3 regions of the Arthrobacter oryzae genome follow, and region 3 is predicted to be linked to each of the others. Evidence: riboswitches for the same ligand, from Rfam matches in the RefSeq annotation. Region 3 holds a riboswitch; each other region holds the start of a gene.
What was found. A riboswitch is a leader RNA that binds a small molecule or an ion and turns the genes downstream of it on or off. The one in region 3 is predicted to bind S-adenosylmethionine.

Region 1 (9,439 bases), 1.4 Mb from region 3:
TGGAGACGGTCAACAACAGCAGCACCAACTCGGTCGTCATCAGCATTGCGCTGCCGGCCGGGGTGGAGGTTGAGGCAGGTACCGTCAGCGGTGACGGCCTCGTCTCCGGGATCACGGGGCATACAAAGCTGAACACCGTCTCCGGTTCCGTCATGGCAGACCGCACCGGCGGGGAACTCCACGTCAACACCGTTTCCGGCGACGTCATCGCCCGGAACCACGACGGCGTCCTGACCGCCAAGAGCGTGTCCGGCGAGGTCACGGCCTCCGGCCGGTTCAGTAACATCCGCGCCAACACGGTCAGCGGCGACATGAGCTTCGACCTGCACGGGTTTACCCACGATTTCGGGGCCAACTCCGTGTCGGGGGACCTCACCCTCAGGCTCCCCCACGACGTCGGCGTGGACATTATCGCCAAATCCGCCAGCGGCGCTGTGGTCATCGATGACCAGAAATACATCGTCCCTGGCGGCAAGGTACAGACCATCGCCGGGCCGGACGAGCAGCTCATGCTCGTCCGAACGAACTCCGTCTCCGGCAAGACCTACATCATCCACAGCCAGCCGCCTGCGGACGCCGAAACGGAGGCCTAGATGCCTCCGGTCTTCGCCCACGGCGCCCTTCGCCTCTATCTGCTCTCGCTCCTGGAATCCGGCCCCAAACACGGCTATGAGCTCATCAAAGCACTCAGCGAACGGTTCGGCGGAACCTACTCCCCCAGTGCGGGCACCATCTACCCGCGGCTCGGCAAGCTCGAGGAAGAAGGGCTCGTGGCGACGGAAACCGAGGGACGCCGCACCAACTACCGCATTACCCCCGCCGGGCTGGTGGAGCTCAACCGGCGCCGGGACGAACTGGCAGGGGTCGAGAATGACATATCCGCCTCGGTCCGCCGGCTGGCCGACAACCTGCGCGAGGATATCCGCGTCAACATGCGCGGCCTCCGGGCTGACCTTGCCGCCACAGCGGAAGCCGCCAGGGCGTCTGCCCGTTCTGCCGGTTTTCCGGAGCGGGGCATGCGGCACACCCCGGAAGGCGACCGCACCCTGAAAGAGGCGGAAATGCTGGTCCAGGCGTTCAGGGATGACCTCCGGGTGGAACTTCGGCTCAGGGCAAGCGCTGCGCCTATCAGCGGGGTCACGCTCGAAACGATCCGGACGGTCCTGGACCAGGCCCGGATTTCCATCCGCAACTCCCTGAACGCAGATGGTCACTGAACTGCGTCAGTCACTGACGGGCCCGGTTCGCGGGCCGTCGCGTGATGTGGGAGACTTGAGGGCAGCTCTTTTGAGTACCAAGATTAAGGAGGCCAGCTATGAGCAAGCGTGCACGTAAACGTCGTGACCGTAAGCGTGGCGGCGCGAACCACGGGAAGCGCCCCAACACCTAAGCTACGGTTTGGAACATGAGCTTAAAGCGAAGGGCCCCGGAAACCACATGGTTTCCGGGGCCCTTTGCTGTGGAACTAGGCCTCGACGGGGCGGATCGAGTGGATCCGGTCCAGGATGGCGCTCTTCAGGTTCTCCGGGGCGGCTTCCGTGCAGGAGCGCTTGACCACCTTGCGGATGACGCACTCGAGATCGTACTCCTCAAGACACTCCGGGCAACCGTCCAGGTGATCCTTGATCTCGGCGATGTCGCTGTGGGTCAACGCACCGTCCAGGTATTCATAAATACGTTGCATCCGGGCGTCGTCGCAATCGCCCAGTCCCTGGCAGTCGCTCATTTCCTGTTCTCCTGTTTTGTGCTTTCGGCCGCTGCGCCGGGATCGGCCGCGGCTTTGAAACCCCGCTCTGCGGCGTAGTCCGCGAGCATGTCGCGCAGCATTTTGCGGCCGCGGTGGAGCCTGGACATCACAGTGCCGATGGGGGTGTTCATGATGTCTGAGATTTCCTTGTAGGCGAACCCCTCCACATCGGCGAAGTACACAGCCAGGCGGAATTCCTCCGGAATCGCCTGGAGTGCCCGCTTCACATCGGAATCGGGAAGGTGGTCCAATGCTTCCGCTTCGGCAGAGCGCAGCCCGGACGAGGTATGCGATTCCGCCCGCGCCAACTGCCAGTCCTCGATGGTGTCCGAGTTTGACTGCAACGGCTCGCGCTGCCTCTTGCGGTAAAGATTGATGTACGTGTTGGTGAGGATCCGGTAAAGCCAAGCCTTGAGGTTGGTCCCGGGCTTGTACTGATGGAACGCGGAGAACGCCTTGGTGTAGGCCTCCTGCACCAGGTCCTCAGCGTCAGCGGGATTCCGCGCCATCCTCATGGCAGCGGAGTACAGCTGGTCAACATACTGCATCGCGTCGCGTTCAAACCGCTGCCTGCGCTGCTCCGGCGTCTCGGACACGACGTCGACTTCCGCCTCCGCGGCATCCGCCGGAGGCGCAGTACTGGTCTTGGCGTCGTTTCCGGCAGCCTCATATATGGCCGCAACGGCCGGATCAATGGTGCTCATTGCCTTCAAGTCTACTGTGACGCGTCCGGCGGGCGCCGGACGGTCTCCGCCCTCGCCGTCGCGTCCGGAGAACTCCGACGGCGCAAGGAGTTCCACTCTGTCTCTAACCAATGTCAAAGCTCCATCTCCGCTCTGTGTCCCAACGCCCGTCACTGCTAAGACGTCCTTGCGGGTCTCGGCACCGGGGGCGCCCGTACTGACGCTTCCAGCGCCCCGCCCGCCCGGCGTCCGCAAGTGCCTCGGGCCGCAACCAAGCGCGGCCCCTGACTCATTGGGACCTGCTTTTCACAACCATGGCCGGCGGGCAAATATTCCGCAAAAGTGCAAGACTAGAACCGGTTCCCCCGCAGAAGTTCCGCGGCTCGTCCACCCAGGAGGAAATTCATGTCGTTTGTCCGTATTCTCGCCCGGCCCATGCTGGCCTCCAGTTTCGTTCTCGCCGGCCTGGACAAGCTCAAGAACGCGGATGACACTGCGACGCAGCTGTCGCCCGTGCTGCGCCGGGCTGCGGATTCCCTCCCGTTCGAAACGAACGAAAAAGTGCTGGCACGCGTCATTGGCGGCGCCCAAGTGGGCGCCGGTGTGCTCTTTGCCCTCGGCAAGTCGGCCAGGCTCGCCGCCACCGTCCTCGCGGTGATCTCGGCGCTGAACGCCTTTGTCGAGTGGCGCAGCGCGGACATCACGTCCAAGGAAGGCCGGGACGCGCGGCGTAACCAGCTGCTGAAGAATGTGACCCTCACCGGCGGCGTGTTGCTCGCCTCCGTAGACACCGCGGGCAAGCCCAGCCTGGCCTGGCGGGCAGAGCACCTGGCAGCCGATGCCCGCAAGGGTGCCAGCCACCTGGCTGCAGACGCCCGGAAGACCACCACGAAGAAGCTCAAGAAGGCCGATAAGGCTGTCCGCAAAGCCGTGGACCACGCAGTGAAAGCATAGGCACGAATGACAGGCACTGCCCCCACCGCCCCTGTACCGCCTGCACCGGCTGCGGCCGGTTCCTGCTGGCCGGCGCCGTTCGCCGACGCACCGGTCGACGCCACGGTCACCGTCCCGGGATCCAAGTCCCTCACCAACAGGTATTTGGTCCTTGCAGCCTTGGCAGAGGGCCCGTCCCGGCTCCGCGCACCCCTGCACTCGCGCGACTCCGCCCTGATGATCCAGGCCCTCCGCCAGCTCGGAGCGGGCATCCGGGAAGTCCCGGGAGACGGCTCGTTCGGCCCGGACCTTGAGGTCACGCCCCTGAGCCCGGAGGCTGCGCCAGGTGATGTCGCTATTGACTGCGGACTTGCCGGAACCGTAATGCGCTTTGTCCCGCCGGTGGCCGCCCTTCGCAGCGGCGCCACAGTGTTCGACGGCGATCCGCACGCCCGCAAGCGGCCGATGGGCACCATCATCGAGGCCCTGGCTGCGCTCGGCGTCGACGTCCGCTCCGCCGACGGCGCCAGGCCGTCGTCGCTCCCCTTCGCCGTGGATGGCACAGGCGACGTCCGGGGCGGCCATCTGGTGATTGATGCGAGTGCCTCGTCGCAGTTCGTGTCGGCGCTGCTCCTTGTAGGTGCGCGTTTCACTGAGGGCCTGCACCTGGAGCATGTGGGCAAACCCGTCCCCAGCCTCGACCACATCAACATGACCGTGGCTGTACTCCGCGAGGTCGGCGTGTCCGTGGACGACTCCGTCCCGAACCATTGGGTTGTGGCGCCCGGCCCCATCCGGTCCTTCGACCGGCGCGTTGAACAGGACCTGTCCAATGCCGGCCCTTTCCTGGCCGCAGCGCTGGCAACCGGCGGCACCGTCCGCATTCCCAACTGGCCCGCACCCACCACGCAGGTGGGTGACCTGTGGCGCAGCATCCTGGCTGAGATGGGCGCCACGGTCACGCTGGACAACGGCACACTCACCGTCACAGGCGGGCCGGAAATCAAAGGTGCGGACTTTGCGGACACCAGCGAACTGGCACCGACTGTTGCCGCACTATGCGCACTGGCCACCGGACCGTCGCGCCTGACCGGCATAGCCCACCTCCGCGGCCATGAGACGGACCGGCTGGCTGCCCTCGTCACCGAAATCAACCGCCTGGGCGGGGACGCCGAGGAAACTGCCGACGGCCTGGTGATCCGGCCCGCGAAGCTCCACGGCGGCGTCGTCCACAGCTACGCAGACCACCGGATGGCCACTGCCGGGGCCATCCTCGGCCTCGCCGTGTCCGGTGTCGAAGTGGAAGACATCGGCACCACATCCAAGACAATGCCGGATTTCCCGCAACTGTGGGAAGCCATGCTTGCGCAGCGGGGCCGCCAGGGGGAACAGGCCAGTGGGGCGTAGCACCGGATCGTGGGACGAATCCGATATCCGGATCCGTCCCAACAAGAAGGGTTCGCGGCCGCGGACCAAAGACCGGCCCAGCTACGACGACGCCGTCACCGGCCGGATCATCACGGTGGACCGCGGGCGGTACACGGCGGTGGTGGGCGAGGACAGCGGCAATGAACGCACGGTGATCGCCGCGCGGGCGCGTGAACTCCGCCGGTCGCCTGTCGTCGCCGGGGACTTCGTGTCCCTGGTGGGGGATGTTTCGGGAGCGCCGGACACCCTTGCCCGGCTCGTCAGGATCCAGGACCGCCGCACGCTGCTGCGGCGCAGCGCCGATGACACCGATCCTATCGAGCGGGCGGTCGTCGCCAATGCGGACCAGCTTGTGGTGGTGGTTGCCGCCGCCAATCCGGAACCACGCACCGGCTTCATCGACCGTGCACTGGTGGCCGCTTACGACGCCGGGATCGAGCCGCTGTTGCTGGTCACCAAGGCGGACGTCAAGGATCCCACCGAACTCCTGTCCAACTACCGGCACCTGGATTTTCCGGTCATCATCAGCCGCACGGCCGACGCCGCGGCTTCGGGAATCGATGCCCGCTCCGACGACGGGCTCTCGGCCCGCCTCGACAGCGACGCCGTGTCGCAACTGCGGGCCCACCTTAACGGCAAGGTCACGGTCATGCTGGGTCATTCGGGCGTGGGGAAGTCCACCATGGTCAATGCCCTGACCGGTGCTGAACGGGCAACCGGAGGAGTCAACGCCGTCACCGGGCGGGGGCGGCACACGTCGTCGTCCGCGCTTGCCCTCCGGATCAGTGACGCGCCCGCAGGAAGCTGGATTATCGACACACCGGGCATCCGTTCCTTCGGCCTGGCCCACGTGGATCCGGACCGGATCCTGCATTCCTTCCCCGACCTCGAACCCGGCACCGACGCTTGCGAACGCGGCTGCAAGCATGATTCCTCCGCCATCAACTGCGGAGTGGACGCCTGGGTGGCCGAAGGGCACGCTGGCGCGTCAGGGGCTGCGCGGCTGGCATCCCTGCGCCGCCTGCTCGGCACCGATCCCCGGATGGAAGTGCAGGAAGCCAAGGAACTCGGCATCGTTTCCTAGGGTCCCGCACCTGACCTCCCGGCCGGCCGGCCCAGGAGACGGTAGTTTGGAACCATGACCCAACCCGCTTCGAGCTACAACGATGACCTGCGGCTCGCCCATGTCCTGGCCGACTCCGTCGACTCCCAGACCATGAGCCGTTTCAAGGCGCTGGACCTTCAGATTGAAACCAAACCGGACCTGACCCCCGTGACGGATGCAGACAAGGCAGCCGAGGAGTCCATCCGCGGCCAGCTCTCCCGCTCCCGCCCCCGGGATGCCGTCCTCGGCGAAGAGTTCGGCAGCTCAGGGCACGGTTCCCGCCGCTGGATCATCGACCCGATCGACGGCACCAAGAACTTCGTCCGCGGCGTGCCCGTGTGGGCCACCCTGATCGCCCTCGTGGACGAGGGCGAGCCGGTGGTCGGCCTGGTCAGCGCACCGGCGCTGGGCAAGCGCTGGTGGGCCGCGAAAGGCGCCGGCGCCTACATGGGAAGGTCCCTGGCTGCTGCCACGCGGCTGAAGGTGTCCAACGTGTCCAAGCTGTCGGATGCCTCGCTCTCCTATTCAAGCCTGGGCGGGTGGAAGGAGCGCGGCAACCTGGACGAATTCCTGGGCCTCACGGAGGAAGTCTGGCGGACCCGCGCGTACGGGGACTTCTGGTCCTACTGCATGGTGGCCGAGGGATCGGTGGACATCGCGTGCGAGCCGGAGCTGAACCTCTACGACATGGCCGCGCTGGTGCCGATCGTCACCGAAGCCGGCGGCCGCTTCACTTCCCTCGAAGGCGTGGACGGCCCCTTCGGCGGCAACGCCCTGGCCACCAACTCCATCCTCCACTCCGAAGTCCTCAAGCGGCTGAACCCGGACCTCGACGACCTTCTCTGATCCGCGGCCGGATCACCTGAATTCCGAATATACGACGGCGGGCGCCCCTCCCAGGGGACGCCCGCCGTCGTATATTCGACCGGAAGCCCGTTCTTCCGCCGGGCGTAATAAAGCGCTTAATAATCGCCGCCGCTTTCCCGCGGCGCCGTGAATGTCCTAATCTCGAAACAGGTCACGAGTGCCAGCGCGAAACCCCGGTTTGCTGGCCGGCAACCCTCCATTCGCGGTGGGGTGCCCCGGGTGACGACCAGGCCGGTCCGGAACGGACCCGGCAAGCGCGGATCCCCGGAATGAGGGGTCCCTTTACAGTGAGGTCCCCATGACTACTGCCACGTTCCCCGCCACCCCCGGAACCACCACCGCCGCAGGGCTTCTGGACGAACGGTTCACCGTTGCCCGGCGCCCCCTCTCCGCAGTGACCGGAGCAGAAATCCAGGCGCCGCTGATCCAGGGCGGCCACGTCCGCTACGCGAACCTGGACTACGGCGCGTCCGCACCGGCATTATCCGTGGTCTCCGCCTACCTCAACGAGATCCTGCCGTACTACGCCAGCGTGCACCGCGGCGCCGGCTACGCCTCGCAGATCAGCACGTCCGTGTACGAGAATGCCCGGAATATCGTCCGCGGGTTCGTGGGCGGCCGGCCGGACGATTCCGTCATATTCACCAGGAACACCACCGACTCACTGAACCTGCTGGCGGGCTGCCTCCCGGTGGCCGACGGCCGCCACACCGGCGAAGTCCTGTACCTCGACATCGAACACCACGCCAACCTGCTCCCCTGGCAGGGCGTGCCGCACCGCAGCGTCGTGGCCTCTTCCACCCTGAAGGCAACGCTGGAGAGCCTCCGCTCCGAACTCAGCCAGGGCGACATCAGCCTGCTGGCCGTAACGGGTGCGTCCAACGTAACCGGCGAAATCCTCCCGATCCGCGAGCTGGCGGCCCTGGCCCACGAACACGGAGCAAGGATCGTTGTGGATGCGGCACAGCTGGCACCGCACCGCCGCATCGACATCGCAGCGGACGACGTCGACTACCTCGCCTTCTCGGGCCACAAGCTGTACGCGCCGTTCGGCAGCGGCGTCCTGGTGGGCCGTCCGGACTGGCTCGACGCCGGGACCCCCCACCTGGCAGGAGGCGGCGCCGTCCGTGAGGCACGGCTGGACTCCGTCAGCTGGGCCACGGGCCCGGCGCGGCATGAGGGCGGCTCGCCCAACGTACTCGGAGCGGCCACGCTGGCGCGGGCCACGCAGGTCATCGGCGCCCTGGACCCGGAGCTGTGGCACGCCCATGAAACCGCCATCCGGTCCTTCCTCGTTGAGGGACTGCAGAAGATCGACGGCGTCACCGTGCACCAGATCTTCAGCGACACGGACCAGGCCACTGACACGATCGGCGTGGTCAACTTCTCCGTGGCCGGCTACGACGCCGGCCTCGTGGCGGCCTACCTGTCCGCTGAACACGGCGTGGGCCTGCGGGACGGCCGCTTTTGCGCCCATCCGCTGCTCAAGCGGCTGGGACTGCCGTCAGGCTCGCTGCGGGCGAGCTTCGGCGTGGGCTCCCGGCTGGAGGATGCGCAGCGCCTGCTTGCCGGCATCGAGGAACTCCGCCGGACCGGACTGGGCTGGGACTACGTGGTGGACGCGGGCCGCTGGGTGCCGGCCAATGACACCCGCAGCTACCCGGACTGGGCGCCCAACACTCCCGGCACCGCCGGCGCTGCCCCCTGCACGGACGACTAGGAACAGAAGTCCGGCGCCACCCGCGGTGCGGTAAATTCGAGGGGTAAGAATTCCAGCCTGCCCGAAGGAGACTGCACGTGGCACGGGGAGGCCCCAAACTGCACCACCAGCGCCGGTACGAGCTCGGCCAAAGCTTCCAGGACGGCGGTGAGCACTACGACCGCGTCCGGCCCGGTTATCCCGCCGACTCCGCGGACTGGCTCATCGGCAGCGTCCGCAGGGCAGGCGGCGCGTCCGACGCCGCCGACATCGGGGCCGGCACCGGCAAGTTCACGGCGTTGCTGGTCCAGCGCGGACTGGCCGTCTCCGCGGTGGATCCCTCGGAGGACATGCTCACCCAGCTGCGGCTGGTCCTTCCGGGCGTTCCCGCGTCGGTGGGCACCGCGGAGGCCACCGGCCTCGCGGACGAAGCATTCGACGTCGTCAGCGTCGCCCAGGCCTGGCACTGGTGCGATCCGCTCCCGGCCAGCACCGAGCTTGCCCGTATTCTTCGCCCCGGCGGCGTGCTGGGCCTCCTGTGGAACCAGCTGGATACGTCCGTTCCGTGGGTGCACAGGCTTTCCCGGATCATGCACGCCGGCGATGTGCACAAGCCGGACTTCCGCCCCGTCGTCGGACCGGAGTTCAAGGAACTGGAGAGCCACCTGACACGGTGGGAAGACCCGGTGACCACCGAAGACATCATCGAACTGGCCAAATCCCGCAGCTACTACCTCGCCGCCGGAGAGGGCACCCGGGCCAAGGTCCTCGCCAATCTGCAGTGGTACCTCCATGAACACCTGTCGCACTCCCCCTCCGACGTCCTGGGGCTGCCGTACCTGACGCAGACCTGGCGGGCGTTCAAAGCATGAGCGCCAGGGCCAAGGCGGTAGGCTTGGAGTCGTGAAGACCAGCGCGCCCTCCTCCTCCATCGAGGACTACGTCAAGGTCATCTACTCCTTTACGGAGTGGCAGGA
Region 2 (9,439 bases), 1.8 Mb from region 3:
CTTCGCCGGCGACAGGACCGCGGAGTTCGAGGCCCGGATGGCGGGCGAGAGCTACAGCGCCGGCGGCATCGCAGTGACCACGGGCGCCACGCGGGGGACGAGCGACTTCGACCTCACCCGGCTTGCCCTGGGCCGCGTGGCCGAGGCGGTCTCCCAGGGAACCACCTACCTGGAAACCAAGACCGGTTACGGCCTGGATGTCGAGAATGAGGCGCGCAGCGCGCGCATCGCCTCCACCGTCGCTGACGAAGTGACCTACCTCGGCGCCCATCTGGTCCCGGCGGGCGCGGATGCCGGGGAATACACGGACCTGGTGTGCGGACCCATGCTGGCGGCCGTCCGCCCCTACGTCAGCTGGGCGGACGTGTTCTGCGAGCAGGGGGCGTTCAACGAGGAGCAGTCGCGCCGCGTGCTGCGGGCCTGCCGGGACGCAGGACTTGGACTGCGCGTCCACGGCAACCAGCTCGGCGAAGGGCCCGGCGTGCAGCTGGCCGTGGAGTTCGGTGCGGCGAGCGTGGACCACGTCAATTACCTGTCCGCCGCGGACGTGGACGCACTGGCAGGCAGCTGGTCCGGGTGGCAGGGCTCCGGAACGCGCGGCACCGTGGCCACGTGCCTGCCCGCCTGCGACCTGTCCACCCGCCAGCCGTTGGCACCGGGCCGCGGGCTGCTCGACGCCGGCGTGCCGGTAGCCCTGGCCTCCAACTGCAACCCCGGCACGTCCTACACGAGCTCCATGGCGTTCTGCGTCACCACCGCCGTGTTGCAGATGCGGCTCAGCGTCCACGAAGCCGTCCGTGCCGCTACCTACGGCGGCGCGCTTGCGCTGCACCGGGAGTCGGGGAACGACGTCGACGGCGAACGGGCGGTGGGTTCCATCGCCGTCGGCCACCGCGCGGACCTGCACCTGCTCAATGCCCCTTCCGCCACCCACCTGGCCTACCGGCCGGGCATCCCGCTGACCCACGCCGTCTGGCGGGCGGGAGTCCGCGCCCGCTGACCTCCCTGGAGCAGGGGAGGGCTAGAACACCATGGGCGGTGCATCCAGCACCGTCTCGTCCACGCGGCGGTCCTCCCACTGGCTGAACGGCTTGTCCAGTTCATACTTGCCCACGTGCGTGCGCACCAGGGTCCGCACTTCGGCATTGTCAGGGTTGTTGAGGGACTCGAAATACTCCACGGACCAGTGGAACCAGCGCATGCAGAACAGGCGCATCGTGAGTCCGTGCGTCACGAAGAGCGCGTTGGGCGCGTAGTCCGGCCGTGCCCAGTGCCGGTGAAGCGTCTCCATGAAGGAGGAGATCCGGTCGTAGACGTCCGAGCCGGATTCGCCTTCCCGGAAGCGGTAGAAGAAGTGGCCGTACGCGTTCCGGAGTTCCTTCTGGTCCTCGATGTCCCCGGCGATCTGGAAGTTGGCCCAGTCCTGTTCACGGAGGCGGGGTTCCTCGATCACACGTTCAGTGAGCGGGCCCAGGTTGAGCGCCTCGAGGGTCTGGTACGCCCTGAGGTAGGGCGAGACGTAAACACACACCTGCTGCCCGTCCAGCTGCCGGCGGATCCGCTCGCCGGCTGCCTGGGCCTGCGCCACGCCGAGCTCCGTCAGCGGTATCCGGTAATCCGGCACCCGGTTGTAGATGGAGGTGTCGAAATTGGCGGCGGACTGGCCGTGCCGGATCATGATGATTTTGTCGGGCGCACTCATAAATTCCTAGCATAGGCCCCGGCCCGCCCGGCTGGCGGGAAGCGTCGTTCCATCACCAGGGGCGGGCGTCCGGCGGCGGCGGACAGGAAAGAACCAGCAAGTGAAGGCAAGATAGGAACATGCTGGTTCCCTCCCGCCGTCGTCTGCGGATCGAAGTCTGGATTGTCCTGGGTCTGTCGCTAGGGCAGTCCGCCGTGTATTCCGTGGTGCAGCTGCTGGACAAGATGACGCGCGCACCCCTGGCGGAGGGCACCTCCACCCTCAACCGCTCGCAGAGCAGCCGTGAATACTTCGACCTGACCTACCAACTCCTGGACATTGTGTTCGCACTGGTGCCGGTGGTCCTGGTGATCTACTTCCTGACCGAGCACCGTCCGGCGGGGGAGTCCGGCGCCTCTGCCTTCCGTAAGCTGGGGTTCAACTTTGCCCGTCCCGGCAAGGACCTGCTGCAGGGGCTGGGCCTCGCGGCGCTGATCGGTATTCCGTCCCTGGGGCTTTATGCCGCCGGCCGGGCCCTTGGCGTCACCACCGCCATCATCCCCAGCGCGCTGGACGCCTACTGGTGGACCATTCCCGTACTGATCCTGTCTGCCGTGCGGCACGGGATCGTCGAGGAAGTCATTGTGGTGGGGTACCTGCTGGACCGGCTCGGAAAATTCGGGTGGAGCGTGCCGCTGGCTATTTTCGCCAGTTCCATGCTCCGCGGCAGCTACCACCTCTACCAGGGCTTCGGCCCTTTCCTGGGCAACGCCGTCATGGGGGTGGTCTTCGCCTGGATCTACACCAGGACCCGCCGCGTGATGCCGCTGGTGATCGCCCACGCGCTGCTGGACATCGTGGCCTTCGTCGGGTTCAGCCTCTTCGGCAAGGCCATCGGGCTGGGTTGAGACGGGCTGGGTTGAGACGGGCTGGGTTGAGCCGGGTTAAAAGGATTCGGCCGCTATCGGTGGGTGACGTCGTTGGCACCCGCTGATAGCGGCCGAAGTTCAGGGGCAGCACGCAGCCCGTGGTCCGGAGCGGACCACACGGTGGAACAGGATCAGATGATTACTGCCCCGGAGGCGGTTTCGAAGGTGACGGAGAGGATTCCCGGCGTCCCCTTCGGGGCGACCCATTCAACCGCGACATCCTCCAAGGGCTTCTCGACCGGCTGACCGAGCCATTCCGTGACGCGTTCGGCCGAGCCCGCGATGGTGAGGCTGGACATCTTGACGTTGCTTGGGTAGGCGTTGGACGGGTGAAGCTCCGGGTCGCCTTCCCACTTGAGCATGTAAGGCACCTGCGGGTCTGCGATGAGGCCCAGGATGCCGATCTGCTTCCAGACGAGCTCGCGGCCGTCGGGGAACTTGCGGTTCCCGTTGACAGCCGAACGGCCAAGGCGTTCTTCGAAGGGAGCCAGGTCGTCCACTTCGACGCACCAGCCCATCCAGCCGCCCCCCGCCGCGGAGCGGGCACGTACGGCCTGCCCGAACGGCGCCTTGTCGGATGCCGGGTGGTCCAGGACCTCCACGACCTCCAGGTACTTGTGCCCGGCGAGCGGGATAATCATGTTGCGGGTGCCAAAACGGGGGTGTACCCCGCCCTTCACGGCTTCGACGCCGAGGGCGGTTGCAATACGTTCGGTGGTGGCAGCCAGGCCATCCTGTTCACAGGCGTAAGAGACGTGATCCATGCGCATGCCATCATCTTGGCACTTTGTGATGGAGCTCTCAGCTAAGGGTGCCCTAACCGTGGTGGGATGTCATTGCGGTCCCGCCTGAGGGCCCGAAATAACGCGGCCGACGTCCTTCGTCACAAACCTGTTCACACGCTATCAGCCGTTCCTACACTGATTCCGGGCCAGGACCGCCTGGCGGCACCGGCCCTGCCAAGGCAGGTCCTGCCCCGGCACAGGTGCCCTCCACAGAAGGAGCTTCCCGTTGTCCAACGCATGGTCATTCGAAACCCGTCAGATCCACGCCGGCCAGGAGCCGGACAGCGCCACCGGTGCCAGGGCACTGCCCATCTACCAGACGACGTCGTTTGTGTTCCCGAGTGCTGAAAGCGCCGCCAACCGTTTCGCGCTGGCTGAACTGGCACCCATCTATACGCGTATCGGCAACCCCACCCAGGACGCCGTGGAACAGCGCGTCGCCAGCCTGGAAGGTGGACTGGCAGCGCTCCTGCTCAGCTCGGGCCAGGCCGCGGAAACGTTTGCCATCCTCAACGTGGCCGAAGCCGGCGACCATGTGGTGGCCAGTCCCAGCCTTTACGGCGGCACCTACAACCTGCTGGCCCACACCCTGAAGAAGTTCGGCATCACCGTGACGTTCGTCGAGGATCCGGACAACCTGCAGCAGTGGGAGGACGCCGTCCGGCCCAACACCAAGCTCTTCTTCGCCGAGGTGGTGTCCAACCCGCGCCAGGATGTCCTGGATATCGAAGGCGTGTCCGGCGTTGCCCACGCGGCAGGTGTCCCGCTGATCGTGGACAACACCTTGTCCACTCCCTACCTCATCCGGCCGCTGGAATGGGGCGCCGACATTGTGGTGCACTCGGCCACGAAGTACCTTGGCGGGCACGGCAGCGCCATCGCCGGCGTGATTGTGGACTCGGGGAACTTCGACTTCGGCAAGGACCCGGCGAAGTTCCCCGGCTTCAACACCCCGGACCCCACCTACAACGGCCTTGTCTACGCGCGGGATCTCGGGGCGGAGGGTGCCTTGGGCGCGAACTTGTCCTACATCCTCAAGGCCCGCGTCCAGCTGCTGCGCGATCTGGGGTCCGCGGTTTCCCCGTTCAATGCCTTCCTCATCGCCCAGGGCCTGGAAACCCTGAGCCTGCGCGTTGAGCGGCACGTCGCCAATGCGGTGGGCGTCGCCGAGTGGCTGGAGTCCAGGGACGACGTCGAATCCGTCGCCTACGCGGGCCTGCCGTCCAGCCCCTGGTATGAGCGCGGCCGCAAGTACGGGCCCAAGGGCACCGGCGCCATCGTCTCGTTCACCATCGCCGGCGGGGCGGAGGCCGGCAAGCGGTTCGTGGACGCCCTGGAGCTCCACTCCCACGTGGCAAACATCGGCGACGTGCGCTCCCTGGTCATCCACCCGGCGTCGACCACGCACAGCCAGCTGACGGCGGAACAGCAGGCCGTGGCGGGCGTGACCCCCGGCCTGGTCCGCCTCTCGGTGGGGCTCGAACACATCGATGACATCATCGCCGACCTCGACGCCGGTTTCCGCGCCGCCAAGGGCGACTGACCGCCCTGACTCCCGGCGTCGTCGACGCCGGGAGTCACATTGCTGTCACAATCTTCGCCATTGCGGCGACGCATTTCGTAGACTCTCTACAGGTCATGAGTGCCAGCGACAGCCCCGGCTTGCTGGCCGGCAACCCTCCTTCCGCGGCGGGGTGCCCCGGGTGAAGACCTGGCCTGCCGGCCAGTTGGCGGCAGGCAAGCGCGAAGAAGAGGTCCTCACATGACGATTGCCGTCACCCGCAGCGGTGTACCCGGAACCAGCAGCCCCAACGAGCCGTTCACCGCCCCCGTCCCGGACGGTACCGTCAAGTTCCTGAGCGTCGGCGGACTCGACCTGGAAGCCGGCGGCCACCTCCCGGACGTCACGCTCGCCTACGAAACGTGGGGAACGCTGAACCCGGACCGTTCCAACGCCGTGCTGGTGCAGCACGCCCTGACCGGCAGCACGCATGTCACGAGGGGTGCCAGCGACGAGGAAGGCTGGTGGGAGCAGCTGGCCGGTCCAGGCGCCCCGGTTGATACGGACAAGTACTTCGTGGTCTCCATCAACATTCTGGGCGGATGTTATGGCTCCACCGGCCCGTCGACCCCGGCACCGGACGGGAAGCCGTGGGGTTCTCGCTTTCCCCTGGTGACCCTGCGCGACACCACGGCGGCCGAAGCCCGGCTGGCAGACGCACTGGGCATCGGAAGCTGGTACGCGGTACTGGGCGGCTCCCTCGGCGGAGCCCGCGCACTGGAATGGGCCGTGACCTACCCTGACCGCGTCCGGCGCTGCGGCGTGATAGCCAGCGGCGCCAGCAGCACCGCCGAGCAGATCGCGTTCGCGCAGGCGCAGACCCTCGCCATCCGCCAGGACGCCAACTTCAACGACGGAGACTACTACGGCAGCCCGGAACCGGAGGCCGGCCTGGCCCTGGCGCGCAGGATTGCGCACATCACCTACCGCTCCGCCGACGAACTCGCAGCCCGGTTCGGCCGCAGCCCGCAAGGCGGCGAAGCCCCGCTCCAGGCCGTGTCGCTCGGGGAGCGCGGCCGCTACCAGGTGGAGAGCTACCTCGATTACCAGGGCACCAAGCTGGTGCGCCGCTTCGACGCCAACAGCTACATCGCCATCACCGAGGCGCTCATGAGCCACGATGTTGGCCGGGGGCGCGGTCCGCTCACGGAAGCACTGGCGGAGGCCAAAGCTGAGTTCTTCATCGCCGCAGTGAACACGGACCGGCTCTACTTTCCTGCGCAGTCCCACGAACTCGCGGCAGCCCTCCCCGGTGATGTCCCCGTGCACGTCATCGATGCACCCATTGGCCACGACGGCTTCCTCACCGAGATCGGCCAGCTTAGCGCGCAGCTGAGGCAGAACTTCTTCGCATAGTCCGCCGGCGAAATGTGCGTTTTTGCAGAGCCGTTCTGCAGAAAATGGCGTTGAGCCTGCGGCAATGTGAGTCCATACTCTAGGGGACCGGCGCGCGTTGGTGGTGCACATCACACGCGGCCGCTACGGAATGGTCCACATGGTGTCGACGGAGACGCCGAAGGAGTTCACAATGAGCACGCACGACTCCGCCGCAAGGCGAGTAGATGAGACTGATGTCAAGGCTTCCGGGCTGAGGAAAGTGGTGACGGCCTCCATGGCCGGCACCGTCGTTGAATGGTATGAATTCTTCCTCTACGCTTCCGCGGCCACCCTGGTTTTCGGCAAGTTGTTTTTCCCCAATTCCGGTACGGAGCTGGACGGGATCATTGCCGCCTTCGTTACCTACGCTGTGGGCTTCGTGGCCCGTCCCATCGGTGGCATCGTGTTCGGCCACTTCGGCGACAAGTTCGGCCGCAAGCAGCTGCTTCAGCTCAGCATCATCCTGGTGGGTGTCTCCACGTTCCTGATGGGCTGCCTCCCCACCTTCCAGCAGATCGGCTACTGGGCCCCGGCATTGCTGGTGTTCCTGCGGTTCGTGCAGGGCTTCGCCGTCGGCGGTGAATGGGGCGGCGCCGTGCTGCTCGTGGCCGAGCACAGCCCCAGCAAGTCCCGCGGGTTCTGGTCCAGCTGGCCGCAGTCAGCGGTGCCCATGGGCAACCTGCTCGCCACCGGCGTACTGTTCACGCTGTCCTCGACGCTGTCCTCGGCCGACTTCCTCAGCTGGGGCTGGCGCGTCGCATTCTGGCTGTCCGCGGTGATCGTGATCGTGGGTTACTACATCCGCACCAAGGTCCAGGACGCGCCGATCTTCCTCGAGGCACGCAAGGAGGTTGTGGTTGAGAACAAGGGCTACGGCGTTGCCGAGGTCTTCCGCCGCTACCCGCGCGGCGTCTTCACGGCCATGGGCCTGCGGTTCGCTGAGAACATCCTCTACTACCTCGTGGTCACGTTCTCCATCACCTACCTGAAGGTGGTAGTCCAGACGGACACGTCCAGGATCCTCCTGCTGCTCCTGGTGGCGCACTTCATCCACTTCTGCGCCGTTCCGATGGTCGGCAAGCTCTCGGACGCTTTCGGACGCAAGCCCGTTTACATGGCCGGCGCAGTCCTCGGCGGCACGTGGGGCTTCTTCGCCTTCCCGATGATGGACACCAAGAACGATCTGGTCATCCTGGCCGCCATCACCATCGGCCTCCTGTTCCACGCGCTGATGTATGCCGGCCAGCCCGCGATCATGGCTGAGATGTTCCCGACGCGGATGCGCTACTCCGGTGTGTCACTCGGATACCAGGTCACCTCGATCGTCGCCGGCTCACTGGCCCCGATCATCGCCACGGCGCTGCTGAGCAACTTCAAGTCCTCCGTTCCGGTGGCGATCTACCTGCTTGGTGCGTGCCTTGTCACCCTGTTCGCTGTCTTCATGCTCAAGGAAACCCGCGGGATTTCGCTGCACGACGTGGATGCCGCGGATGCGCAGGGCACGGCGGACCTGCTGGCCGCTTCCAAGGCAAACAGCCAAGAGATGCCGGCCAAGAAGTAGCGGCAAGGAAGGTGTCCATGCGAGCAGCAGTCCTCTATTCCACCGTCCCCGCGGGAACCAGCTACGCCGAAGCCCGCCCGCTTGTGGTCCAGGAACTCGACCGGCCCGAACCCCGCGCCGGCGAGCTGGGAGTGGCCATCACTTACTCCAGCCTGTGCCACTCGGATCTTTCGGTGGTGGACGGCTCCCGGGTCCGGCCGCTGCCCATGGCGCTGGGACACGAGGCCGTGGGACGGGTCGTGGCAGTGGGCGAGGGCGTCCGGGACGTCTCGGCGGGGGACCATGTGGTGCTCGTCTTCGTTCCCAGCTGCGGCGACTGCCGGGCGTGCCGCTCCGGCCGCCCGGCCCTATGCCACCGCGCCGCCGAAGTCAACGGCTCGGGTGACCTGCTGCACGGGGAAGCGCTGCTGCGGACGCCGTCGGGCGAGCGGATCAACCACCACCTCGGCGTCTCGGCCTTTGCCGACTACGCCGTGGTGGCGCGCGAGTCCGTGGTGGTGATCGGCGACGACGTCCCGGACACCGTCGCGGCCATGTTCGGTTGCGCCGTGCTCACCGGAATGGGCGCCGTGCTGAACACGGCGGCGGCCACCTCAGGGCAGTCCGTGGCAGTCTTCGGGCTCGGCGCCGTCGGACTGTCTGCGGTGATGGCGGCGTCACTCGCGGGCGCTGCCGCCGTCATTGCCATCGACCCCAACGAAGACAAGCACCGGCTCGCCCTGGACTGCGGCGCCACGGCAGTGGGAACTCCCGACGACGCCGCCCGGCTGGTCGCCGAGGCAACCGGCGACGGCGTGGACGTTGCCGTCGAAGCAGTGGGATCCGCGGGGGTGATCGCCTCGTGCCTGGACCTCGTGACGCGGGGCGGCGCCGTCGTCTCCGTCGGTCTGCCCAAACCTTCAGCGGAACTGACGGTAAAGGCACTGCAATTCGCCGGAGCAGGGAAGCGGCTCCTCGGGTCCTACATGGGGGATGCCGTTCCGGAGCGGGACATTCCGCTGTACCTTGACCACTGGCGGGCCGGGCGGCTTCCGGTGGAGCTGCTGCACACGGACACCCGGCCTCTGGCGGAAATCAATGAGGGCCTCGATGCCCTCGCCGCGGGCCGGGTGGTCCGGCGGCTGTTCCAGGCCTAGGATCAGGCCAGTGTCAGGCCGCCAGGAGTTCCCGGCGGCCTGACACTTCCGCTTTAAGCGCCTCCACGACGGCCAGGACCGACGCCGAGCGCAGCGACTCGGGACGCGCCACCGCCCAGATGGGAAGCTGGCGCTGGAACAACTCGGGAAGCACGGGCACGAAGTCCGGATTAAAGGCCACCATGAAGTTCGGCAACAGTCCGATGCCCGCGCCGAGCCGGACCGCCTCCACCTGGGCGAAGATGCTGGTGGCCTGGAAGCTGAATTTCGGCGCGGGCAGCTGCGATGACCGGTGCCCGAGCTCCGCCACCTGCAGCGCTGACTCAACGTAGGAGACAAAGCCGTGCTCCCGGACGTCGTCCAGGGCGGCGGGAAGTCCGCGGGTCCGGACATAGTCCGGGCTGGCGTA
Region 3 (9,439 bases):
GCTGCGGGCTGCCAGGAGCTGGCGTAGCGTGGAGCCGGGCGGACCGGCCTTGGCGAAATGGTCCAGGGTGCCCTGGTTGCTGTTGGTGGTGAGTTCGGGGAGCGGGGCGTCGAGGTCGAACTGTTTGAAGTCGATGACGGAGAGGTAGGAGATGGAGTTCAGCTGGCTGTCGATGTCACGCTGCGTCAGCTGGCGGCGCTGCTCCCTGAGCTCGTCCGCCTCGGCGCGGGAGCCCACCACGGTGGGCTTCAGGACGTACAGCACCTTGACGTCGTCGGGGTTCCGCCCCGCAGCGGCCGCCTCGGCCCGGATCGAATCGCGGTAGGCCTTCATACCGTCCGCACCCCTCGCCAGGGCAATGGCGACGTCCGCGTTGCCGCCCGCGAACGCCTTCCCCCGCGGGGACGCGCCGGCCTGCACCAGCACCGGTTCCTCGGGCATCGGCGCGGTGTTGAGCGGACCGCGGACCTTGAAGAACCGGCCGTCGTGGTTGATCGGGTGGACCTTCGTATGGTCCGCGAAGATTCCGGCGTCGGCATCCTCCACGATGGCGTCCGGCTCCCAGCTGCGCCAGAGCTTGCGCACCACGTCCACGAATTCGTCCGCTTTTTCGTAGCGGAGGTCATGCTCGATCTGCTGGTCCAGTCCGTAGTTCTGCGCGGCGAGGTCGCTTCCGGAGGTCACCACGTTCCAGCCCAGCTGGCCGCCGGAGAAGTGCTGCAGGGTGGCAAGCAGGCGTGCCGCGGTGAACGGCGGGTAGAAGGACGCGCTCACCGTCGGGACAATGCCGAGGTGTTCGGTGGCGGAGAGCAGGTACGGGACCAGTGCCAGCGGATCGTGCTTCGGCGCGAACGACGCCTGTGCGAGCGATACCTCGGCGCTTCCGCCGTACGTGTCCGGCACCGTGAGGGAATCCTCGATGATGAACAGGTCCAGCCCGGCCCGTTCGAATTCCTGCACGGCGTGCTGGTACACGGCCGGTTTCTTCCAGTCGTACCCGATGCCGTAGCCGGGCGTGCCCCAGCCCTGGACGCCAAAGCCGTGGCCCACAAACCAACCGAAGTGCAGCATGGGACTGACTGTATTCCCGTTGGATTCATTCACGGCTGCCTGATTTCATCCGGCGTTACAGCGGTTCATTTCCCGTCATTATCCTCCCGGCGAGGGTTTTTGTAACTGCACCCCGGCGCCGGGCGCACACGCAGCGGCAGGGCACCGGCGGCGCGGTGGTGCCGGGTCCCGTTACGGAAGATGACGACGACGGCGGTGCGGGCCGCCGTCGTAAGTGTTACGTTTTTGGGGAGTAATGAGAACCGGTGACAAGCCCTGACTGGCCGGTCGGCAACCCTCCTTCCGCGGCGGGGTGCCTCAGGTGAATACTCGGCATATCGAACCATTCGACCTGCAAGCGTGAGAGAAGGAGATCCGTCGTGTCTGACGCACCCGCATCACTGGCCCCGGCTACCGAACCGGCCCCCGCCGGCCAGGAACATCCGGCCCAGGACCTGCCCCAGGAAAAGCTGGCCTACCGGCTCATCACCGGCCCCGATGACCGTTCGTTCTGCGAGCGCATCTCCGCGGCCCTGGCCGACGGCTACGTTTTGCACGGGAGCCCGGCAGCCACGTTCAACGGCAGCAGCGTGATCGTGGCGCAGGCCGTGGTCCTGCCGGCAGCCATCGCCAGCTCGGATGCCGCAGTGGCAACCGCGGTGGACGAACTTGAGTTCGACGCCGAATTCCCGGGGGAAGGGTTCGAGGACGAAGGTTTCGAGGGGCACGCGTGAGCTACGCCGGAGACCTGAGCCCGCAGGACGCCTGGGCCAAGCTGGAACAGGGCGCAGTCCTGGTGGATGTCCGCACCGAAGGCGAGTGGGCCCATATCGGCATCCCGGACACAAAAGCCACCGAAAACGATCCCCTCTTCATCCAGTGGACCTTCCCGGGCGGCATCCCCAACCCGGACTTTGTCGACCAGCTGAAGCAGCAGGCACCGGAGGACACCGGCGTCGAACTGGTGTTCCTTTGCCGTTCCGGCGTCCGCTCCGTGGCCGCGGCAATCGCCGCCACACAGGCCGGCTTCACCGCCTACAACGTCCTCGAAGGCTTCGAAGGCGAACCGGACCGCTACGGCGAGCGCACCGTCAACGGCTGGAAGAACCGCGGACTACCCACCAACCTCGGAAAGAACTAAGTGACTTTCAATCCCGACGCCGCCGCCTGGAGCCCCGACACCCAGGCTGTCCGCGGCGGCCTTGACCGCACCAACTTCCAGGAGACGGCCGAGCCGATCTTCCTCAACTCCGGCTTTGTGTACGAATCCGCGGCAGCGGCCGAGCGCGCGTTCACCGGCGAGGACGAACGGTTTGTGTACTCCCGCTACGGCAACCCGTCGGTGGCCACGTTCCAGGAGCGGCTGCGCCTGCTCGAGGGCACGGAGGCGTGCTTTGCGACGGCGTCCGGCATGTCCGCCGTGTTCACGGCCCTCGGCGCGCTGCTGGCTGCCGGCGACCGCGTGGTGGCTGCCCGCTCGCTGTTCGGCTCCTGCTTTGTGATACTCAACGAGATCCTGCCCCGCTGGGGCGTCGAAACGGTGTTCGTGGACGGCCCGGACCTGGAGCAGTGGCGGGCTGCTTTGGCAGAGCCGACGACCGCCGTCTTCTTCGAGTCGCCGTCCAACCCGATGCAGGAAATCGTGGACATCGCCGCCGTCAGCGAACTGGCCCACGCGGCCGGGGCGACGGTCGTCGTCGACAACGTCTTTGCCACTCCGCTGCTGCAGCGCTGCGGCGACCTCGGCGCGGACGTGATTGTGTACTCCGGCACCAAGCACATTGACGGCCAGGGACGGGTCCTGGGCGGCGCCATCCTGGGCACCAAGGAGTTCATCGACGGCCCGGTCAAGCAGCTCATGCGCCACACCGGGCCCGCCCTTTCAGCGTTTAACGCCTGGGTGCTGACCAAAGGCCTGGAAACCATGGCGCTGCGCGTCAACCATTCCTCCGCCTCCGCCCTGCGCCTGGCCGAGTGGCTTGAGAAGCAGCCGGCTGTCAGCTGGGTCAAGTACCCGCTCCTGACGTCGCACCCGCAGTACGAGCTGGCCGCCAGGCAGATGAAGGCCGGCGGCACCGTGCTCACCTTCGAGCTCTCGCCGTCCGCCGGGCGTTCGGCGAAGGAAGCGGCCTTCGCCCTGCTGGATGCGCTGCGGATCATCGACATCTCCAACAACCTGGGCGACGCCAAGACGCTCATCACCCACCCGGCCACCACCACGCACCGCGCGATGGGTCCGGAAGGCCGTGCGGCCATCGGGCTGAGCGACGGCGTGGTCCGGTTGTCGGTGGGGCTCGAGGATGTGGACGACCTTACCCGCGACCTGGAGCAGGCGCTCAAGCAGATCTGACCGGCGCGCCCGACCAGCGCAGGTAAGAACAGAGACCAAAGCTACGGTACTGCGGCCGGACCAAACAGAGTGTTCACTACCTGTTTGGTCCGGCCGCACTCAGGTGTCTAGCTCCCAGTGCAGCCGGATCGCTTCAGCTATGGGACCGGCGGCAACATCCACCCGGAAGGCCACCGGCGCCGTGCCGGTCTCCTCGATGACGGCGTCGTGGTAGACGCGGCCGCAGGCGGGGCACAGCGTGTAGAGGTCCTCGTCCCCGGGCCACTCCGCCAGCCCGGCAGGAACGGGAGTGTCGTCACCCAGATGAACGGGCATGCCTTCGGCGTTGGCCTGGATCAGTCCTTCGTCGCTGACGGTGTTCCCGCAGACGCAGGTAATGGTGGTGACATCGTGGCCGGTGACTTGTGCGAATTCGGTTTCCATGGCGCACTCCGGGGTAGTAGGAACCTGGTCAGGACTGGCGAACGCGCAACAGCACCGGCGCCGCCTCGCGCGCGGCGGCGGCTTCGGCCTGGCGCATGGTGACATTCACTGCATGGGCCACCACGGCGGCCAGCCCGGAGGCAGCGTCCGACGTCGCGTCAAGGTTCTCCTGCATGGCGCGGCGCTGCTCTTCCGAACCGGTCCCCCGGTCCAGGATTCTCCGCACGCCTTCCCGGGCCAGTTCCAGCTCGCCCTGTTCAGCCAGGACCGGCGCCACGTAATCCACCAGGGCCTCCGCCACTTCCGCGGCGGGAGCCGGACGGAAGGTGCCGAAATCGAGCAGGTCGCTGCGAAGCCCGCAATTGCTGGCCTGCCAGGCGGCCATCCGCAGGAGCACGGTGGGTACAGGGGCCGGGTCCACACCGGACCGCCACTCCCGGCTTGCCGATTCCACCAGTCCGCGCACCAGGACGGCAATCAGGGCTGCGTCCTCGGCCTGCAGGCAGACGTCGGCCACGCGGACCTCCACTGTGGGGTGGTTCCTGGAGAGCCTCGCATCGAAATAGATCATGCCCTCGTCCAGGAGCACGCCGCTGTCCAGCAGACGGGTGACCACACGCCGGTACATGGAGTGGGTGCCGAAGATCTGGGACGGCCCCGACGTCGGCCAGCGGTTCCAGGCCTGCGTGCGGTAACTTTCGAACCCGGTCTCCACGCCGTTCCAGTATGGCGAGTTGGCGCTCAACGCCGTGAGGACCGCCAGCTTGTCCCGGATCCGGTCGATGACGGCAACGCCTTCTTCGGGGGACTCGACGAACGTGTGGACGTGGAACCCGCAGGTCAACTGTTCATGGACGGTCAGCCCGAAGCGCTCCTGCATGGTGGCGTAGCGGGGGTTCGGCGTGGTGTGCGTCGTGGAGGCAATCGGCGAAGTAGCGAGCGCGGCCACCCGCGCATTGTGCTTCTTCGCGGCGGTGTCCGCCAGGGCTCGGCCCTGGCGGATCTGCAGGAGCAGCTCCGCATAGTCCAGGCACGGGCGGGTCTGGGTCTCGATCTGCTCAAGCTTAAGCTCAGCCGTCAGCCCCGTGTCGCCGTCGGGCCGGGCAGGATCGTGGGGGTCCGGGATCCGCGGCTTGTCCGGCGCGTCGTCGGCAGCGAGCTTCCGCCCTGTCAGGAGGGCGTCCGCCAGCGCCAGCGGCTCCCCGGTCACGGGGTCCACAATCAGCAGCTCTTCCTCAACCCCGAAAGTTCGCATGCATACATTGTGCCCCCGTGACGCGCTGTTAGACAGGAGCCGGGACTGGACAGGGCCGGATACTGGAGCGGCACCGCAACGGAGCCGTCATCCAGCCACCGTACGGTCAGTCCTGGAAGTACTCGATCTTCGCGCCGATGGTGTTGAGGCGCTCGGCCAGGTCCTCGTATCCGCGCTCAATCACGTAGATGTTGCGCAACTCGGAAACCCCGCGGGCCGCCAGCATGGCCAGCAGGATGCAGGCGGCCGGCCGGAGGGCCGGAGGGCAGCCCACTTCCGCGGCGCGCCACCGCGTGGGTCCGTTCACGTAGATCCGGTGCGGATCCAGCAGCTGGACGCGGGCTCCCAGCTTGTTCAGCTCGGTCAGGTAAATGGCGCGGTTCTCGTAGACCCAGTCGTGGATCATGGTCTGGCCTTCGGCGTTGCCGGCAATGACGGCGAAGAAGGGCAGGTTGTCGATGTTCAGCCCGGGGAACGGCATGGGGTGGATCTTGTCCGCGGGAGCATGCAGCACTGAGGGCTTGGTGGTGACGTCCACCAGCCTGGTGCGCCCGTTGCGGGCAAAGTACTCGCCGGAGATTTCCAGTTCCTGGCCCATCTGTTCCAGGGTGGCGAGTTCGATCTCCATGAATTCGATGGGGACCCGGCGGATGGTGACCTCTGAATTGGTCACGATGCCGGCGGTGATGAGGCTCATCGCCTCAATGGGGTCCTCGGACGGGAAGTATTCAATGTCGACGTCGATGGACGGCAGCCCGGTGATCTTCAGCGTGGTGGTGCCGACGCCGTCGATCTGCACGCCCAGGCCCTGCAGGTAGAAGCAGAGATCCTGGACCATGTAATTGGGGCTGGCGTTGCGGATCACGGTGGTGCCGCGGCGGTGCGCAGCCGCCATGATGGCGTTTTCGGTGACCGTGTCACCGCGTTCGCTCAACACAAAGGTGCGGTTGTCGCCGTCGGCCGGTGGTGCCTGCACGGAGTAGAAGCCGGACGTGGCCTCCACTGACAGGCCGAACTGGCGCAGGGCCTGCATGTGCGGCTCCACGGTGCGGGTGCCCAGATCGCAGCCGCCCGCGTACGGGAGCCGGTACTCGGCGGACTCGTCCAGGAGCGGCCCCAGCAGCATGATCACGCTGCGGGTGCGGCGGGCAGCGTCCACGTCCATGGAATCCAGGTCCAGGACGGCGGGGCGGCGGATCTGCAGGTCATTGGCGTTGAGCCAGGTGCATTCGACGCCGATGCTGGTGAGGACCTCAACGATCCGGTTCACTTCCTCGATCCGGGCCAGCCGGCGCAGCGTGGTGGTGCCGCGGTTGATGAGGCTGGCGCAGAGAAGGGCCACGCCGGCGTTCTTGCTGCTGTTGACGTCCACTGAACCGGAGAGCGTGCGGCCGCCTTCCACCCGGAGGTGCGTCATCTGCGGCCGGCCCACCTTGACGATACTGCGTCCCACGATGGCTTCGAGCCGCTGGATCATCTTGAGGCTGAGGTTCTGCTTGCCCTGCTCCATCCGGGCGATGGCGCTTTGGCTGGTGCCCAGCTCGCCGGCAAGCTGCCCCTGGGTCCAGCCCTTCTCAGTGCGGGCATCGCGGAGCAGCAGGCCTACGTGTTCAGCAGTCTCTTGAGTCATAGGAAAAAAATATCACGCATGAGCTATTTCAGCGCGCAAATCACCCCGCACTGCCGCCAAGGTCACAGATTATTCTCCTGATGCGATATGGCGACGCGAACCATGCAGTTTACTGCTCGAGGAACACCATGTTCCACGTGCCCGCCCCTACTGCCGCGGACACGGCCGAAGCGGCAATCAGGAGCCCTCCGAGCACCACCCAGATGTCCAGCGTGCTGAACGTCGATTCACGTGCCCAGGTCCGCTGCGCACCGCCGAACCCCCGCGCCTCCATGGTGACGGCGAGGCGGGACGCCCGCCGGACGGCCTGGACCAAGAGTCCGAAGCTCTGCCCCAGGGTGGCCCGGAGCCGCTGCGCCGGGCTCCCGTGCGAGCCCACACCGCGGGCACGCCGGGCCATGCCGATGGTCTGCCATTCCTCAGCCATCAGGCCCACAAGCCGCATGGCCGCCAGCGTACCCAGCACAAAGCGGTGCGGCAGCTTCGCTTTCTGCGCCAGGGCGTCGGCCAGGTCCGTGGGGTCCGTGCAGCTCATCAGCAGCACCGCGGGCAGGGCGATCGCCACGCCCCGCAACAGGAATCCCAGCCCCAGCTCCAGCGAACCTTCGCTGATGGACCAAATGCCGACGTCGAGCAGGATCCTTCCGGTGTCCGGCGCCAGGATTGAGGTGCTCCAGCCGCCCAGCGCTGCCGCCAGTATCAGCGGCCAGCCCCGCTGCCAGAGCAGCACGACGGTCAGCCCGGCCAGGGGAAAAAGGAGCAGCTCAAAGGCAAGCGCAACAGAGGCGGACACCCAGTCGATGGACAGCGCCAGCACCACAGTCATCAGCATCACGACGGCGAACTTGGCCAGCGGATTGGCCCGCGTGAGCAGGGCATGGTTGGCGCCCAGGGTCAACGCTTCCCTCACGGTGCGGTCACCTCCGGGTTGTGCAGGCCGGGTTTCAGCGCAGCAAGTTTGAGTTCAGGCGCACCGAGTGTCAGCTCGGTGCCGCCCAGGACATCGCTGAACTCCTGGTCGTGCGTCACGGACACCACAGCGGTGCCGGCGTCGAGGAGCTCGGACAGGAAGGATGCCAGTTCCGCCCAGGTGTTGGCGTCCTGGCCGAAGGTGGGCTCGTCGAGGATCAACACGCGGGGATGGGCGGCCAGCACGGTGGCGACGGACAGCCTGCGCTTCTCCCCGCCCGAGAGCGTGTACGGGTTCGCGTCCACCAGCTTGCCCAGCCGGAGGCGTTCCAGGAGTTCATCCACGCGTTCCTCGCCGTGCCCCAGGTGCCGCGGGCCGAACATCAGCTCGTCCAGCACCCGGCCGGTGACGAACTGATGCTCCGGCTCCTGGAACACGGTGCCGATCCGCGAAATAAGCTGCTCCGCCTTCCACTTGTACGGATCAATGCCCGCGCCTTCGCTGAGGTCCACCGTCGCGGAGACCTTGCCTTCCACCGGCCGGAGCAGCCCGGCCAGGGTCAGCGCAAACGTGGACTTGCCGGAACCGTTGGGGCCGGTGATGGTCAGCGCCTGCCCGGTCCGGACCTGCGCCGTGATGCCGGACTGCACCGGGACGGGCGGGACGGCCTTGAAGCCCCTCCGGCGGGGACGTTCGCGGGAGACGGCCAGGTGCTCCGCTGCCAGCAGGAGGTTCCCGTTACCCGGCACTCCCCCCGAGGCCACGCCCGCGGGCGCCCCGGCATCACCGGGTGCTCCGCCCGCGGCACCGGACCGCGTCCGGGTCGCCGGGACGTACCCGGGCACCCAGACGCCGGCGGCGATGAGCAGGTCCCGCGCCTGTGCCAGGACCTGGTCCGGGGCGCCGTCCAGGAGCACTGCAGAATCCGTGGCGGATCCCGGCTGCAGCACCACGATCCGGTCCACGAGGTCTTTCCACACGCCGACGCGGTGTTCCACCACCACCATCGTTGCCCCGGTCTTATCCAGGCACCGGCCCACGGCGTCGCGGACTTCCAGCACTCCGGCCGGGTCAAGGTTGGCGGTGGGCTCGTCCAGGAGCAGCAGTCCCGGGCGCATGGCGAGGATGCCGGCGAGCGCAAGGCGCTGTTTCTGCCCGCCGGACAGGGCCGACGTCGGGTGGTCCAGCGGCAGGTGCGCCAGCCCGACGTCGTCGAGCGCCTCCCCGACGCGCGTCCAGATGTCCGCGCGGGGCACGGCAAGGTTCTCGGCGCCGAAGGCGACGTCGTCCCCCACCCGGGAGAGGACAACCTGCGTCTCCGGGTCCTGCTGCATCAGGCCGGCGGACCCTCGCCGGGCACGCGGCGGGGCGCCGTCGATCAGCAAGCTGCCGGTCTCGTCGGAGTCCTCGGCGTCCGGCGTGCCCCCGTGGTGGGCGCCGGCGTCGCTGTCTCCAAGCACGCCGGCGAGGGCGTGCAGCAGCGTGGATTTACCGGCGCCGGACGGACCGAGCAGCAGCACGCGTTCGCCCGGCCGGATGTCCAGGTCCAGGCCGCGGACGGCCGGCAGGGACCGGCCGGCGTGCCGCCAGCCCCAGCCGCGCGCCGTGACCGCTGCCGGGCGGACGTAGTCCGACGATGTCATGAGCAGTGTGCGTTCATCAGGAGAAGACGGGCTCCGTTGCTGCCTTGCGGGAGGCGAAGGAGCTGAGCACACCGGTCCTGGCCAAGCCGCGGGTGGCGATCCAGGACAGTGCACCGGCGATGACGGCTCCGGAGATGGCGGTGAAAATGATGTACGCCAGCTTGTCGCCGGCAGCGTA

Region 1: another riboswitch for S-adenosylmethionine. It lies ahead of Q8Z05_RS00105 (aminotransferase class V-fold PLP-dependent enzyme); the one in region 3 lies ahead of Q8Z05_RS06355 (DUF1737 domain-containing protein).
Region 2: another riboswitch for S-adenosylmethionine. It lies ahead of metX (homoserine O-acetyltransferase MetX); the one in region 3 lies ahead of Q8Z05_RS06355 (DUF1737 domain-containing protein).

Annotation. Positions count from the first base shown of each region.
Region 1 covers NZ_CP132204.1:15,258-24,696, forward strand. Annotated here, with positions in the region: gene Q8Z05_RS00065 (DUF4097 family beta strand repeat-containing protein) at 1-593, shown strand, start outside; gene Q8Z05_RS00070 (PadR family transcriptional regulator) at 594-1,217, shown strand; gene Q8Z05_RS21425 (50S ribosomal protein bL37) at 1,316-1,390, shown strand; gene rsrA (mycothiol system anti-sigma-R factor) at 1,466-1,726, opposite strand; gene Q8Z05_RS00080 (sigma-70 family RNA polymerase sigma factor) at 1,723-2,547, opposite strand; gene Q8Z05_RS00085 (DoxX family protein) at 2,836-3,384, shown strand; gene aroA (3-phosphoshikimate 1-carboxyvinyltransferase) at 3,391-4,770, shown strand; gene rsgA (ribosome small subunit-dependent GTPase A) at 4,760-5,875, shown strand; gene hisN (histidinol-phosphatase) at 5,930-6,742, shown strand; SAM riboswitch class IV at 6,913-7,026, shown strand; gene Q8Z05_RS00105 (aminotransferase class V-fold PLP-dependent enzyme) at 7,062-8,483, shown strand; gene Q8Z05_RS00110 (class I SAM-dependent methyltransferase) at 8,561-9,334, shown strand; gene Q8Z05_RS00115 (metal-dependent transcriptional regulator) at 9,366-9,439, shown strand, end outside.
Region 2 covers NZ_CP132204.1:3,163,320-3,172,758, forward strand. Annotated here, with positions in the region: gene hutI (imidazolonepropionase) at 1-1,000, shown strand, start outside; gene Q8Z05_RS14410 (histidine phosphatase family protein) at 1,022-1,702, opposite strand; gene Q8Z05_RS14415 (CPBP family intramembrane glutamic endopeptidase) at 1,822-2,589, shown strand; gene Q8Z05_RS14420 (VOC family protein) at 2,742-3,380, opposite strand; gene Q8Z05_RS14425 (bifunctional o-acetylhomoserine/o-acetylserine sulfhydrylase) at 3,622-4,938, shown strand; SAM riboswitch class IV at 5,030-5,145, shown strand; gene metX (homoserine O-acetyltransferase MetX) at 5,158-6,312, shown strand; gene Q8Z05_RS14435 (MFS transporter) at 6,485-7,894, shown strand; gene Q8Z05_RS14440 (zinc-dependent alcohol dehydrogenase family protein) at 7,912-9,030, shown strand; gene Q8Z05_RS14445 (LysR family transcriptional regulator) at 9,044-9,439, opposite strand, start outside.
Region 3 covers NZ_CP132204.1:1,370,007-1,379,445, forward strand. Annotated here, with positions in the region: gene Q8Z05_RS06350 (NtaA/DmoA family FMN-dependent monooxygenase) at 1-1,071, opposite strand, end outside; SAM riboswitch class IV at 1,303-1,417, shown strand; gene Q8Z05_RS06355 (DUF1737 domain-containing protein) at 1,452-1,784, shown strand; gene Q8Z05_RS06360 (rhodanese-like domain-containing protein) at 1,781-2,191, shown strand; gene Q8Z05_RS06365 (O-succinylhomoserine sulfhydrylase) at 2,192-3,400, shown strand; gene Q8Z05_RS06370 (hypothetical protein) at 3,500-3,823, opposite strand; gene Q8Z05_RS06375 (glutamate--cysteine ligase 2) at 3,852-5,078, opposite strand; gene Q8Z05_RS06380 (UDP-N-acetylglucosamine 1-carboxyvinyltransferase) at 5,185-6,708, opposite strand; gene Q8Z05_RS06385 (energy-coupling factor transporter transmembrane component T family protein) at 6,818-7,618, opposite strand; gene Q8Z05_RS06390 (ABC transporter ATP-binding protein) at 7,615-9,261, opposite strand; gene Q8Z05_RS06395 (ECF transporter S component) at 9,278-9,439, opposite strand, start outside.